One region of the Bradyrhizobium sp. JR4.1 genome, then DNA from elsewhere that is predicted to be linked to it. Evidence: predicted binding sites of a transcription regulator. Region 1 holds the regulator's gene; each other region holds the start of a gene.
What was found. Region 1 encodes HrcA, which represses chaperone genes, less so after heat shock. Its sites were predicted from a motif close to GTTAGCACTCNCNNNNNGNGAGTGCTAAC; they were not measured.

Region 1 (4,923 bases):
AGCTCCGGCTATGAATCGAAGCCGTTCATCATCCTCGGCGTGATCGGCGCCACCCCGCAAGCCGCCGACGACCGCGCCCGCTTCGCCCAGGAGGCGGCGCTCCAGATCCCCGGCGTGCGCGAGTCGCGCGTCACCATGTCCGAGCCGATCCGCATCAGCGGCCAGCAGGGGTTCGAGACCCGGATCGACGGCGTCAGCGGCAAGGACAAGACGCCGGTGACCGTGGTGCAGTGGATCCGCTTCAGCAGCGGCGGCGCCTCGCTGCGCATCATCGCCAGCGCCCCGCGCGAGCAATGGCCGACTGCCTTCACCCGCTTCCGCGCGGTCCGCGACGGCATCCAGCCAAAGGGCTAGCAGCATCTGCGCATGAGATGCGCTCCCTCCCCCGCTTGCGGGGGGCTGGGGAGAGGGTGTCGCCGCAAGGGGACAATCCCCCAGAGGATAGAACCCTCACCCGCCGCGCTCTACGAGCGCAGCGACCTCTCCCGCAAGCGGGCGAGGTGCACCGAACCCGCGGCTCAAGCCCAACGACTCACCAAAGCCGGCTGCATTTTCGGGCTTCTGTTCGTATACGAACGGAACTAGGCTCCCCTTCCGTTGAGTTCATCCTGGAGGGAGGCGAATGATGCTGGATCGGCGACAAGTCTTGGCAGCGCTCGGGACGAGCGCGCTCGTGGCGCTCGCGCCAACCGCAATTCTGGCAGCGGCATCGATCAAGCCGGACGATGCATCCGCGCTGCTCGTGATCGACGTGCAGAACTGCTTCCTGCCCGGCGGCAGCCTCGCCGTGAAGGAAGGCGAGCAGGTGGTGCCCGTCATCAACAAGATCTCGAAAGCATTTTCGAACGTGGTGATGACGCAGGACTGGCACACGCAAGGCCATGTTTCCTTTGCGTCAGTCCACGCCGGGAAGAAGCCGTTCGAGACCGTCGATCTTCCCTACGGCAAGCAGGTGCTGTGGCCGGACCATTGCGTGCAGGGCACCGATGGCGCCGCGCTGTCGAAAGACCTTGCGATCCCGCAGGCCGAGCTCATCATCCGCAAGGGTTTTCACAAGGACGTCGACAGCTATTCGGCCTTCCTCGAAGCCGACGGCAAGACCTCGACCGGCCTTGCCGGCTATCTTAAGGCCCGCAAGATCAAGCGCGTCTTCGTAGTCGGGCTGGCGACGGATTTCTGCGTGGCCTGGACCGCGCTCGACGCGCGCAAGGCGGGCTTCGAGGTCTATGTGGTGGAAGACGCCTGCCGCGGCATCGACAATCAGGGTTCGCTCGCAAAAGCCTGGGCCGACATGGCCAAGGCCGGCGTGAAGCGGATTCAGTCCGCAGATATCGCCGCGAGCGCGTAAGAGACGCAACCGAACTGCCAGACCCTCATCCTGAGGAGCGCGCTTCTTGGCGCGCGTCTCGAAGGATGAAGGCCCCCGCTGCAGCAGCTCGGCCTGCATGGTTCGAGACGGCGCTGACGCGCCTCCTCACCATGAGGATCGATCAGTTCGCAGCGCCGTTCGGCTCGTTGCTGTTGGCGGGCGCGGCCTTGGCGCCGCCCTTGGCGACACCGACCAAGGCGGGACGCAGCACGCGCTCGCCGATGGTGTAGCCGGCCTGCATGACCTGCACGACGGTGCCCGCGGGTACCGACGCATCGGGCACCTCGAACATCGCCTGCTGGAAGTTCGGGTCGAACTTCTGGCCCAAGGGATCGAACTTCTTCACGCCGTGTTTTTCCAGCGCGCTCAGTAGCGAGCGCTCGGTCAGTTCGACGCCCTCGATCAGCGAGGCGAGGCCTGCATCGGCCGCCGCACGGGCTTCGGCCGGAACGGCATCGAGCGCGCGCTGGAGGTTGTCGGCGATGTCGAGCACGTCGCGGGCAAAGCCCGTGACGCCGTAGAGCTTGGAGTCAGCGACCTCCTTGGCGGTGCGCTTGCGCAGATTCTCCATCTCGGCCAGCGTCCGCAGCATGCGGTCGCGCGCCTCGGCGGCTTCCTTCTGCAGGAGCTCGACCGAGCCCGGCTCGGGATCGTCGGGCATGATGTAGGGTTTTGACACCACGGGCTCGCCGGCCGCAGCACTCGTGTCTTCGGGTTGCCGGTCTCGATCGGTCATCGGCTCTCTTTTCGCATTCGTCTCAGGGGGTTTCTGGCCCGCATATCGTGCTTCGGACGCCGAAAATCAAGCGCCCGTGATCGGGAGAGACGCAGGTCAGCCCCCCAGGAGCCGGCTGACGATGCGGGCAGCATAGTCCACGGTCGGGATCACACGGGCATAATTCAGCCGCGTCGGCCCGATCACGCCCAAAACGCCGACGATATGGCCGGCGGCATCCCGATAGGGCGAGATGATGGTGGACGAGCCCGACAGCGAGAACAGCTTGTTCTCACTGCCGATAAAGATCCGCACGCCTTCCGCAGTCTCGGCCCGCCCGAGCAGGTCGATGACCCCGCGCTTGGTCTCGAGATCGTCGAACAGCAGGCGAACGCGCTCGAGATCCTCCAGCGCATGCAAATCCTCGAGCAGATTGGCGTGGCCGCGGACGATGAGCTGGCGGTCCTCGTTCTCGCCGCCGGACCAGCTGGCGATGCCGGCCGAGATCACCTTGTGCGTCAGCTGATCGAGCTCGGTGCGCGCCTCTCCGAGCGCGGTTTCGAGCTCCAGCCGGGCCTCGGCCAGGGTCCGGCCCCGGATACGGGCATTGAGGAAGTTCCCGGCTTCGGTCAACGCCGAGGATGGAACCCCCGGTGGCAGCGTCAACACGCGGTTTTCGACCTGCCCGTCCTCGCCGACCAGGATCACCAATGCCTTTTCCGGTTCCAAGCGGACGAATTCGATATGTTTCAGCCGCGCATTGGATTTCGGCGTCAGCACGACGGCGGCTGCGCGGGTCAGGCCGGAGAGCCGCGTCAATGCCTCTTCGAGCGCAGCCTCCACCGATTGCGCGTGGCCGACGGAGGTCAACTGGCTCTGAATCGCCTGCCGTTCGCTGTCATTGAGATCGCCGACCTGCATCAGGGCATCGACGAAGAACCGCAGGCCGAGTTCCGTCGGCAACCGGCCGGCGGAGGTGTGCGGGGCGTAGATCAAGCCGAGCTGTTCCAGGTCGGCCATGACGTTGCGGACCGACGCGGGCGACAGCGGCATGGCGATCAGGCGCGAAATATTGCGTGAGCCCACCGGCTCCCCGGTCGCGAGATAGCTTTCGACGATTTGACGAAAGATGTCGCGAGAACGCTCGTTGAGCTGGGCGAGGCCCGCGCGCGGCGCGATCAGATGGATCGGATCGTGATGGGCCACAGACCGTAACTCCTCTCAGATACAGCTAATTTGTCTATCCCTGGGGCTTCTGACAAGCGTGGCGTTCGCGGATTGAAAATCCGGGGTGAATAAGGCCTCGATCTTCCCCCTTGCCGCCCACCCTCACCCAACCTACAAGCACCGCCAACAGCCCTTTTTCGAGAGTTTTGGAGGATTTCCCATGCGGCCAAGCCGCCGTGCGCCCGACGAATTGCGCCCCGTGACGCTGGAGCGCGGCGTGGTCAAATATGCGGAAGGCTCGTGCCTGGTGAAATTCGGCGACACCCACGTGCTGGTCACCGCCACGCTGGAAGACCGCCTGCCGCCATGGCTCAAGGGCCAGGGCCGCGGCTGGGTCACCGCCGAATACGGCATGCTGCCGCGCGCGACCTCGGAACGCACCCGCCGCGAGGCCTCCGCCGGAAAGCAGAGCGGCCGCACCGTCGAAATTCAGCGCCTGATCGGCCGCTCGCTTCGCACCATCATCAATCTCGAAGCACTCGGTGAGCGCCAGATCACGGTCGATTGCGACGTCCTCCAGGCCGACGGCGGCACCCGCACGGCCTCGATCACCGGTGCCTGGGTCGCGCTCGCCGATTGCGTCAGCTGGATGAAGGCGCGCAACATGGTCAAGGCCAACGTGTTGCGCGACAACGTCGCCGCGATCTCCTGCGGCATCTACAAGGGCACGCCCGTGCTCGACCTCGACTATGCCGAGGACTCCGAAGCCGATACCGACGCCAATTTCGTCATGACGGGCGATGGCCGCATCATCGAAGTCCAGGGCACCGCGGAACGCGAGCCGTTCACGGAAGCCGAGTTCCTGGCGTTGATGGCGCTTGCGCGCAAGGGCGTCGCGCGTCTCGTGGACTTGCAGAAACTGGCGGTAGCGTAGTCAATAGGCCGATGCATCGCCGAATCACCGGAAAGCTGGTCATCGCGACCCATAATCCCGGCAAGCTCGCCGAGATGAAGGAGCTGCTCGCGCCTTACGGCATCGATGCGGTGTCGGCCGGCGAGCTCGGCCTTGCCGAGCCGGACGAGACCGGAAACGATTTCCGCAGCAACGCCGCGATCAAGGCAATCGCGGCAGCGCAGGCGACGAAGCTTCCGTCTTTCGCCGATGATTCCGGCATCGTGGTCGACGCGCTCGACGGCGCGCCCGGCATCTACTCGGCGCGCTGGGCCGGGCCGAACAAGGATTTTGCCGCGGCGATGGCGCAGATCGAACGGCTGTTGCAGGAGCGCGGCGCGACCACGCCCGCCAAGCGCAAGGCCCATTTCGTTTCCGCGCTGTGCGTTGCATGGCCCGACGATCATCTCGAAGAGGTCGAGGCGCGCGTCGACGGCACGCTGGTGTGGCCGCCGCGCGGCACCGCCGGCTTTGGCTACGACCCGATATTTTTGCCCGACGGCCACAGCCGCACCTTCGGCGAAATGGAAAGCATCGAGAAGCACGGCCTGCCGCCGCTCGGTCTTGGCCTGTCGCACCGTGCCCGCGCCTTCGTGAAACTGGCGGAGATCTGCCTTGAGCCGCGCTAAGGAAGCCTTCGGCGTCTACGTGCACTGGCCGTTCTGCCTGTCGAAGTGCCCCTATTGCGACTTCAACAGTCATGTCCGTCACGCCGCGATC
Region 2 (4,923 bases), on a different contig from region 1:
CAACACGAATATGCGAAGCTCGTGGCAAGCATCGCGATGTCAGAAGCCGCACCGACGAGACCCGAGGACTCTTCTGTAATGCGTCCGGTGCTAAGAACCTGAACCAGTTAGCGATCAGCCCGGCGCAAATGCCGGGCTTATTCGTCAGGTCATCCCTGGGCGGCCGGATTCGAACGAACGACTAAGCGGTGGGCTAGCAAGCTACCGCTGCGATTGTAATCGCGGTCGCTCGGACTCGCTCCTTGATGATGCTCTCATTTCCATTGCATCCCGCGATGGTCGTGGATCACTCAGGCGGAGCAGGACATCGCCGCCATCAAAGCCGGGCTTTAGACGCTTTCAGAGCAGCCCAGGGCATAACTGCGGTCGGAGATCTCCACTCGCTTAGCCATCGCCCGTGCCATTGAGCTGCGGAAACATACGGGATCATCGAGGGCGGTCCCATGGGGCTTTCGAAACGTTTGGTCGCAAAGCTTATCAGCGGACAAATTCCATAGTTCGGTACCCGCAACACTCGACAAGCGGATTCGACTGTGTTGCGGAACATTGGAAGCTTTTCTGATCCTGGTTGTCCATGGAGGGAGAGAATCTAGAGAACAATTTGCTCCCCCGCTGCATCTCAGATGCTCTCGGTAGCCAGAGGGACGGGATATTCCGGCTTCTCGGCGTACCGTTGCGGGTCAAGACTGCCGCTGGAAGCGGCACCGTCATACCTGAGCGGGCTAAACCACAGCACGCAACCCGGCCCGACTGGCGACCAGATGACTAGCCAAACAAACACGTCGGCGCGCGGTAAGAGCCGATCCCTTCCCCGCGGCTTGCTCCAACCAGCCCAGATTTCATGCAGGGGGCCCTTAGGTGGGCTCTGAATGGCCGTCAGCGGACCGCTGAGGACGAGGTATTTTCGAAATCCTTCGCGGCTTTGACTTGTATGCCGGCCAAGCCGGCTTATGTGCACGATGGTTAGCACTCGCTAGCTTCGAGTGCTATTCGATCCAAAATCAAAGCGACAAGACATAGGAGGACTGCATGAAATTCCGTCCGCTTCACGACCGCGTCGTGGTCAAGCGCATCGACGCAGAAGAGAAGACCGCTGGCGGCATCATCATTCCGGACACGGCGAAGGAAAAGCCTTCCCAGGGTGAAGTCATCGCCGTTGGCCCAGGCGGCCGCGACGAGAGCGGCAAGCTGATCCCGATCGACATTCAGGTTGGCGACCGCGTGCTGTTCGGCAAGTGGTCGGGCGCCGAGGTCAAGATCGATGGCCAGGAGCTGCTGATCATGAAGGAAAGCGACATCATGGGCGTTCTCACCGACATTTCGGCTAAGAAGAAGGCCGCCTAATCACCGCTCGCACCGCTCACCCCTGAGGAGCGCCTGCCGGGCGCCTCGCCGAGGGTGAGTGAGACTAAGCAAACCCAGGGAACCAAAATGTCAGCCAAAGAAGTCAAATTCGGCGTCGACGCCCGCGACCGCATGCTGCGCGGTGTCGACATCCTCCACAATGCCGTGAAAGTCACGCTCGGTCCGAAGGGCCGCAACGTCGTCCTCGACAAGTCGTTCGGCGCCCCCCGCATCACCAAGGATGGCGTCACCGTCGCCAAGGAGATCGAACTCGACGACAAGTTCGAGAACATGGGCGCGCAGATGGTGCGCGAAGTCGCCTCCAAGTCCGCCGATGCGGCTGGCGACGGCACCACCACCGCCACCGTTCTGGCGGCTGCGATCGTTCGTGAAGGCGCCAAGTCGGTTGCCGCCGGCATGAACCCGATGGACCTCAAGCGCGGTATCGACCTGGCTGTGGAAGCCGTGGTCGCCGACCTCGTTAAAAACTCCAAGAAGGTCACCTCGAACGAGGAAATCGCCCAGGTCGGCACGATTTCTGCCAACGGAGATGCCGAGATCGGAAAGTTCATCTCCGACGCCATGAAGAAGGTCGGCAACGAGGGGGTCATCACCGTCGAGGAAGCCAAGTCGCTGGAGACCGAGCTCGACGTGGTCGAGGGCATGCAGTTCGACCGCGGCTATATCTCGCCCTACTTCGTCACCAACGCCGACAAGATGCGCGTTGAAATGGAAGATGCCTACGTCCTGATCAATGAGAAAAAGCTATCCCAGTTGAATGAATTGCTTCCCTTGCTGGAAGCCGTGGTGCAGAGCGGCAAGCCACTTGTGATTATCGCCGAGGACGTTGAAGGCGAGGCGCTCGCGACCCTGGTCGTGAACCGCCTGCGCGGCGGCCTGAAGGTCGCGGCCGTCAAGGCTCCGGGCTTCGGCGATCGCCGCAAGGCCATGCTGCAGGACATCGCGATCCTGACCGGCGGCCAGGCGATTTCGGAAGATCTCGGCATCAAGCTCGAGAACGTCACGCTGAACATGCTCGGTCGCGCCAAGAAGGTGATGATCGACAAGGAGAACACCACCATCGTCAGCGGCGCCGGCAAGAAGACCGACATCGAGGCGCGCGTGGCCCAGATCAAGGCGCAGATCGAGGAAACCACCTCGGACTACGATCGTGAGAAGCTCCAGGAGCGTCTCGCCAAACTCGCAGGCGGCGTCGCGGTGATCCGCGTCGGCGGCGCGACCGAGGTCGAGGTGAAGGAGCGCAAGGATCGCGTTGATGACGCGATGCATGCGACCCGTGCGGCGGTTGAAGAAGGCATCCTGCCGGGCGGCGGCGTCGCCCTGCTCCGTGCCACCGAGCAGCTCACGGGCCTGCGCACCAAGAATGACGACCAGAAGACCGGTGTCGAGATCGTGCGCAAGGCGTTGTCCTACCCAGCCCGCCAGATCGCGATCAACGCCGGCGAAGACGGCTCGGTGATCGTCGGCAAGATCCTCGAGAACAAGGCCTACGCGTACGGCTTCGACTCGCAGACCGGCGATTACGGCAACCTGGTCTCCAAGGGCATCATCGATCCGACTAAGGTGGTTCGAGTGGCGATCCAGAACGCGGCCTCCGTCGCAGCGCTGCTGATCACCACGGAAGCCATGGTCGCCGAGCTGCCCAAGAAGGGCGGCGCCGGTCCGGCGATGCCTCCGGGCGGCGGCATGGGTGGCATGGGTGGTATGGACTTCTAAGTCCGACATTCACAGTTCAACAGTAGAAGGCTCGGCAGCCATGCCGGGCCTTTGCTGATTTCCTGGCGGTCAGCCGGACCCAGACTGCCGCGCGCCGGAAAGCCCCTCAGCCCGGCGAAGGTGCGCAATTAGGACATGTGGTTGTGTCCGCCTGTGAGTCTGTGGGGGAGGTGCCGGATTCGGTTTGATCGCCGATCGGCACGAAGATGCCCACCCGGTTTTCTCGGAGACTTCCCCTCTGTACACCGAGTAGTGCGGCGCGCTGACTAGGCTTCTCATGGCGGGGCCGCCGCTTGCTACGGCAGCGGCCCCTAGCCGCGAAGGCCGCGTTTACGCGATACATGCGCACCTCCGCGGCTACACGTAGCGTCGACCCGCCGACTGCTTTGTGCAAGGTGATCTACACTTGTTAGCCTTACCCGATGGCTTGCCGGCGTTTTTCGTGACGCGCTGCTGGATGTTCGCCATCGTTCTGGCGCACGCTTCACCCAGCTACTTCGCGTGAGCTGCGCTCTCCGGTTCACTGAGATCTGCCGCGTTGATCAGCAGCCTTTCAACAGGTAGGTGATGCGTAGATTTTCCGAATGCCGGGACTTCAGGGCCGTGATCTGCCGGCGCATCTCGGCGAGATCGAGCGCTTCGTATTTCGACGGCCTCTTCAATATGAAACTCGCGCGTGGCCAGCACACGAGGCCGACGCGCCGAGAATGATGGCACGAGGGCTTCGCCTGCCCCGGACGGGGGGCAATGTCCGGTGCACAAAGCTATTGGACGAGCACCTGCAAAACTTGCGCGCTAAAAGCTCAGCGCACGACAGGCCGCCAGCGCCGCATCTCACGCTCGGAGCACGAGGCCGTTCTGGAGAAAGTTCGGCATCGGCTCGACCACAATCCCAACGCAATGGGTGTCCGCCGTCAGACAGTGGAGCATCCGTTCGGCACGACGAAGGATTGGATCGGAGCAACACACTTTCTCGAGAAAGCTGTCAAAGGTGGCCGCCGAGATTCGCCATGGAGCGAAGACAAGGAAACTCCTCCCCACAGTGCTTTCAGTGGGAATAGAGAAGTTCAATGTATTCCCATTGATGTTTAAATCTACAGACCCGTAGCCCGCCATTTGGCTCGGGGACGATATCAATTCGCTGGGGCTAAGGAGCGCCTTATCATGCATTTTATGGCCGAGCACATCCTCACGAGACTCGGCTATCGGCATGGGCCGATTTTCTATTGGAGTAAGCAGTCGCAGCCACACTCGGTTCAACAGAGCCGCAAATACGATTCCTGGAACGACAATAATCTGGTCCCGTTTGGGGTTGCCGGATTCGGTTACATGAGCCAGTGCCAGTTCTACAACGAGGCAGATTTAGACCGCTACCTGTATAGGGTTGAGGCGGGCGAGAAGCCAGTGTGGAAGGGTGTTGTCCTGTCGCAAGATGATCTCATGCGCAGAACCGTGATGTTTGCCCTGCGAAGTAGTGGAGTGTTACTCTCCCGCTTCGAGCGGGAGTTTGGGGTCTCAATTGAGAAATGCTTTGGGCGCGAGCTTGAAATCTTGAACGAGGCAGGACTCATCTGCATTTCAAACTATGGTCTGCTTTCGTTAACTGCCGCCGGCACTATCAACTCGGGCGCCGTATCGCTGCTATTTTTCTCGAACAGTATACTTGAGAAGGTCGCGTACAACGACAGCAGGATAACAGACAAACGCACTGATCTGCTCGAAAACCACGATTACTCACCGGCCGCTCGATACGGGTCAAGTGCCGAAATGCAAGTTGCTTTTCGATGAAGTCGCGAGCGCGCTCGTTTATGGTCCCTCCTTTTTCCGTTTCCACGACGCAAG
Region 3 (4,923 bases), on a different contig from region 1:
CATTCCCGAGATGCAATTCCTGCGCGCGAAGAAAGCCCGCGCGCGCTGCGTCACCGACAACGTTCGGGTCATCCGTAACCTGATCCGCGCGCATCAGGCTGCGGGTGTGTTGCCGGAGCATGTCTGCGCGGATTTGCTCGGTGACCGCCGTTTGCGCGCCACACTGCTGCCCGGGCGTCGCGACGTCTGGCTGCTGGTGCAGAACCATCTCAAGCGCGACCCGGCGACGCGGCTCACCATCGAATGGATCCGCCGCTGCTTCAGCGATCTCGCGCGCGGTTGACTGCGGCGTGAACGCGATCCGTGCGCGGCGCGACCAAGTTATGGGATTGCGCGCGCGCAAAGGTTGCGTAATCTCGCAACGACGACGGGCTTGATCAGGGCAGGCGCATGACCACTCTTGAGGAAACCATCCAGCCGCAGGCCAAAGTGCGGGAATGGAAGGCGATCGTCATCCTGATCCTCCTGATCCCGGTGCTGTGGTCGCCGCCGTTCCTGTTTCGCATCTTCCTGTTCCAGCCATTCAACATCCCGTCCGGCTCGATGACGCCGACGCTGGTCGTCGGCGACTACGTCTTTGCTGCGAAATATGCCTATGGCTATGGCCGTTATTCGTTTCCCTTCGCGCCGTCATGGATCTCCGGGCGTTTTCGGGCCACCGAGCCCGAGTATGGCGACGTCGTCGTGTTCCGGACGCCAAAGGACACCTCGGTCGACTATGTCAAGCGCGTGGTCGGGCTGCCCGGTGATCGCATCCAGATGCGGCAGGGCCAGCTCGTCCTCAACGACCGCCCGGTGACGCGCGTCGCTCTGAAGCAGGTATTCGCCGGCTCCAGCTGCGGCGTGGACGCCGCTGCGAAGGCCAAGCGCTGGCGCGAGACGCTGCCTAACGGCGCCTCCTACGTCACGCAGGACTGCGTCGACAACGGCTACTACGACAACACCGACGTCTACACCGTGCCGCCAGGCCATTTTTTCGTGCTCGGCGACAATCGCGACAACTCGAGCGACAGCCGCGTGATGTCGTCGATCGGATTCGTGCCGATGGACAATCTGGTCGGCAAGGTGACGCGGATATTCTGGTCGCTCGACCAAGAGGGCGAGCCGCACATGGAGCGACTGGGGAAGGTGTGGTGAGGCCGCTCCGCCATTCCCGGGGCAGTGCGCGGCGCCTGCATGAATTGAGTTCGTAGCCTGGATGGAGCGCAGCGTAATCCAGGAGACTGCTCGCGCCGGATACGGTGCCCCGGATTGCGCTCCGCTCCTTCCAGGCTACGGACTATGATCGCGGGGCGCGTGAAGCGATCCTCCAAAAACAAAACCCCGGCATCGCTGCCGGGGTTTCGCATTTTGTCGTTTGCCGGAATGGCTGGATCAGAAATCCATGCCGCCCATGCCGCCGCCCGGGGGCATCGCCGGACCGGCGCCGCCCTTCTTGGGCAGCTCGGCGACCATGGCTTCCGTGGTGATCAAGAGAGCCGCAACCGAGGCTGCGTTCTGGATCGCGGTACGGACCACCTTGGTCGGGTCGATGATGCCCTTCTTGACGAGGTCGACATATTCGCCGGTCTGGGAGTCGAAGCCATAGGCGTACGACTTGTTCTCGAGGACCTTGCCGACGATCACGGAGCCGTCTTCACCGGCGTTGATCGCGATCTGGCGAGCGGGCGCGGAGAGCGCCTTGCGGACGATCTCGACGCCGGTCTTCTGGTCGTCGTTCTTGGTGCGCAGGCCCTTGAGCTGCTCGGAGGCACGGAGCAGGGCGACGCCGCCGCCCGGGACGATACCTTCTTCCACAGCCGCGCGGGTCGCATGCATCGCGTCATCAACGCGATCCTTGCGCTCCTTCACCTCGACCTCAGTCGCGCCGCCGACGCGGATCACCGCGACGCCGCCAGCGAGCTTGGCAAGACGCTCCTGGAGCTTCTCACGGTCGTAGTCCGAGGTGGTTTCCTCGATCTGCGCCTTGATCTGAGCCACGCGCGCTTCGATGTCGGCCTTCTTGCCGGCGCCGTTGACGATCGTGGTGTTCTCCTTGTCGATCATCACCTTCTTGGCGCGACCGAGCATGTTGAGCGTGACGTTCTCGAGCTTGATGCCGAGATCTTCCGAGATCGCCTGGCCGCCGGTCAGGATCGCGATGTCCTGCAGCATGGCCTTGCGGCGATCGCCGAAGCCCGGAGCCTTGACGGCCGCAACCTTCAGGCCGCCACGGAGACGGTTCACGACCAGGGTCGCAAGCGCTTCGCCTTCGACGTCCTCGGCGACGATGACCAGCGGCTTGCCGGTCTGCACCACGGCCTCGAGCAGCGGCAGCAGCTCGTTCAGCGAGGAGAGCTTCTTCTCGTTGATGAGGATGTAGGCGTCGTCCATCTCAACGCGCATCTTGTCGGCGTTGGTGACGAAGTAGGGCGAGATGTAGCCGCGGTCGAACTGCATGCCCTCGACGACGTCGAGCTCGGTCTCGAGCGACTTGGCTTCCTCGACGGTGATGACACCCTCGTTGCCGACCTTCTTCATGGCGTCGGCGAGGAACTTGCCGATCTCCGCGTCGCCGTTGGCCGAGATGGTGCCGACCTGGGCGATCTCGTCGTTCGAGGTGACTTTCTTGGAGTTCTTGACGAGGTCCGCAACGACGGCTTCGACCGCGAGGTCGATACCGCGCTTCAGGTCCATCGGGTTCATGCCGGCGGCAACCGACTTGGCGCCTTCGCGCACGATCGCCTGGGCCAGCACGGTGGCGGTGGTGGTGCCGTCGCCGGCCGCGTCAGCGGACTTCGAAGCGACTTCGCGCACCATCTGCGCGCCCATGTTCTCGAACTTGTCCTCGAGCTCGATCTCCTTGGCGACGGTGACGCCGTCCTTGGTGATGCGGGGAGCGCCGAACGACTTGTCGAGCACGACGTTGCGGCCCTTCGGACCGAGCGTGACCTTCACCGCATTGGCGAGAATGTCGACGCCGCGAAGCATCTTGTCGCGCGCATCAACGGAGAATTTAACTTCTTTTGCTGCCATCTGGATTTTTTCCTTAGGTGTTTAGCTGGATAAGAGAGGGGCTCTTAGGCCGCCTTCTTCTTGGAAGCGGGGACGTCGAGGACGCCCATGATGTCGCTTTCCTTCATGATCAGCAGATCGACGTTGTCGATCTTGACCTCAGTGCCGGACCACTTGCCGAACAGCACGCGGTCGCCGACCTTCAGGTCGATCGGGATCAGCTTGCCTGCTTCGTCGCGGCCACCCGGGCCCACGGCGACGATCTCGCCCTGCGAGGGCTTTTCCTTGGCCGTGTCGGGAATGATGATGCCGCCAGCGGTCTTCTCTTCTGCGTCGATGCGCTTGACCACGACGCGGTCGTGAAGCGGACGGAATTTCATGCAGTTCTCCTAAGCTTTTGCACGAGTTGGGAATTTTTGGTTGTTAGCAGTCTGCGCCCGCGAGTGCTAGCACAGGCACAGCTGAGATAAGGCAGGATTTTGGCGGGAGCAAGGGCTTGTAGCAGAAAAATAGCACTCGGAAGCGCCGCCTGCCAAAATCTCTTTCCATCGTTAATCGTGCTCGGCGCCCGTATTAGCACGGAGCCACATCTGCTGCTAACGCATTGAATTTCAACAGCTTGTTAAACTTTTGGGCTTGAGATGGATTGTCAGTTTGCGTCACATTTGACTCATGTGAGCGCATCTCCACCGGGTGGCTCGTAGGGCGCTTACCGGAAAGCCATCCCTTGAATATGCGCTCCTGCAAAGGAGGTTGGCATGGTCTCGCGAGTTGGGGTTGTTTCCGACGACTTCCGGAAACAGGTGCTGGGTTACGGGCTGACGACGGCCGAAATTCTCTACCGGATGCCGGATCATCGCTCGCTGCTCCAGACCTATGTCTGGCAGAACTACGACATGTTTCCGAAATTTCCCGCGCTGACGGATTTCCTGGCGTTCTGGCAGAAGAAGCTCGACGGGCCGCTATTCTCGGTCACCGTCGCGCATTCCAAGCTGATCAAGCCGGCCGAGCTGCGCGCGGTGGACGGCGTGTTCCGGCTGCATTGAAGGCGAGCGCGGTACTGCAGGGGGCGGCGTCAGCGTAACCCACCATGCTTCAACGGTTGCGGAAAGAAGTGGTGGGTTACGTGAGCGCTGACCTACTCTACGATTTCGCATTCTGTGCTAGCCTCTCCCCATAACAACAGGGGAGACCGCCCATGGCCAAGAAAGCAAAATCGCGTAGCGCATCGCAGGCGGCGGTAAAGAAGCGAAGCGGGGCCAAACCTGCCGCACGATCCTCGGCGCGGAAGACGGTGAAGGCGAAAGCTCGCGCGACACCGGCAAAGTCATCCGTCAAGAAACCGGCGCGTCCCAAGCAGCGCATCGCGATCAGCCATCACCGCGAGGAAGATTTCAAGGCCGACGGCCTGCGCACCTACGCGAAGTATCGCGATCTCGGCATCGCCGCCGCGAGCCACGGCCTCGCGCAAGCGCACGTGATCCGGCTGCAAGGCCCCTGCAATCCGGACGAGGTGTCGAAGCTGCACTTCCACGACGTCGAATTCCAGATGGTCTACGTGCTCAAGGGCTGGGTGAAGACCTATATGGACGGAGAGGGCGAGACGCTGATGAAAGAAGGCAGCGCCTGGACCCAGCCGCCGAAGATCAAGCACATGATCCTCGACTATTCGGACGACGTCGAACTGCTGGAGGTGATCCTGCCGGCGGAGTTCAGGACTGTGGAGTTGAAGGCGTAGGCGAAGCGCAGATCAGCCGCCGTCGTTGCAATAGCGTTTCCACATCGCGCGATAGGCACCGTCCACCGCTTGCGCGTATGAGACGGGGTTGCCGGCGGCGGCAGCCTTGATTTGTCCGGGCAGCTCGCCGCGCAACTTATCGAGCTCGCCGATCTGCGACCCACGGCTCGCTGCGATTTCGACATATGCCT

Region 2: ABIB90_RS40305 (co-chaperone GroES) is a predicted target of HrcA. The motif match lies at 963-991, and genes of this name have one in related genera.
Region 3: ABIB90_RS14985 (co-chaperone GroES) is a predicted target of HrcA. The motif match lies at 3,417-3,445, and genes of this name have one in related genera.

The regions. Positions count from the first base shown of each region.
Region 1 covers NZ_JBEPRY010000001.1:952,932-957,854, reverse strand. The annotation lists gene ABIB90_RS04590 (hypothetical protein) at 1-354, shown strand, start outside; gene pncA (bifunctional nicotinamidase/pyrazinamidase) at 626-1,348, shown strand; gene grpE (nucleotide exchange factor GrpE) at 1,491-2,105, opposite strand; gene hrcA (heat-inducible transcriptional repressor HrcA) at 2,202-3,290, opposite strand; gene rph (ribonuclease PH) at 3,472-4,185, shown strand; gene rdgB (RdgB/HAM1 family non-canonical purine NTP pyrophosphatase) at 4,197-4,832, shown strand; gene hemW (radical SAM family heme chaperone HemW) at 4,819-4,923, shown strand, end outside.
Region 2 covers NZ_JBEPRY010000048.1:21,272-26,194, reverse strand. The annotation lists gene ABIB90_RS40305 (co-chaperone GroES) at 1,030-1,344, shown strand; gene groL (chaperonin GroEL) at 1,432-3,081, shown strand; partial or broken gene ABIB90_RS40295 (IS5/IS1182 family transposase) at 3,847-4,068, shown strand; gene ABIB90_RS40290 (coproporphyrinogen III oxidase) at 4,246-4,869, shown strand.
Region 3 covers NZ_JBEPRY010000005.1:289,906-294,828, reverse strand. The annotation lists gene ABIB90_RS15000 (LysR family transcriptional regulator) at 1-283, shown strand, start outside; gene lepB (signal peptidase I) at 391-1,137, shown strand; gene groL (chaperonin GroEL) at 1,375-3,015, opposite strand; gene ABIB90_RS14985 (co-chaperone GroES) at 3,060-3,374, opposite strand; gene ABIB90_RS14980 (usg protein) at 3,753-4,040, shown strand; gene ABIB90_RS14975 (cupin domain-containing protein) at 4,193-4,732, shown strand; gene ABIB90_RS14970 (O-linked N-acetylglucosamine transferase, SPINDLY family protein) at 4,745-4,923, opposite strand, start outside.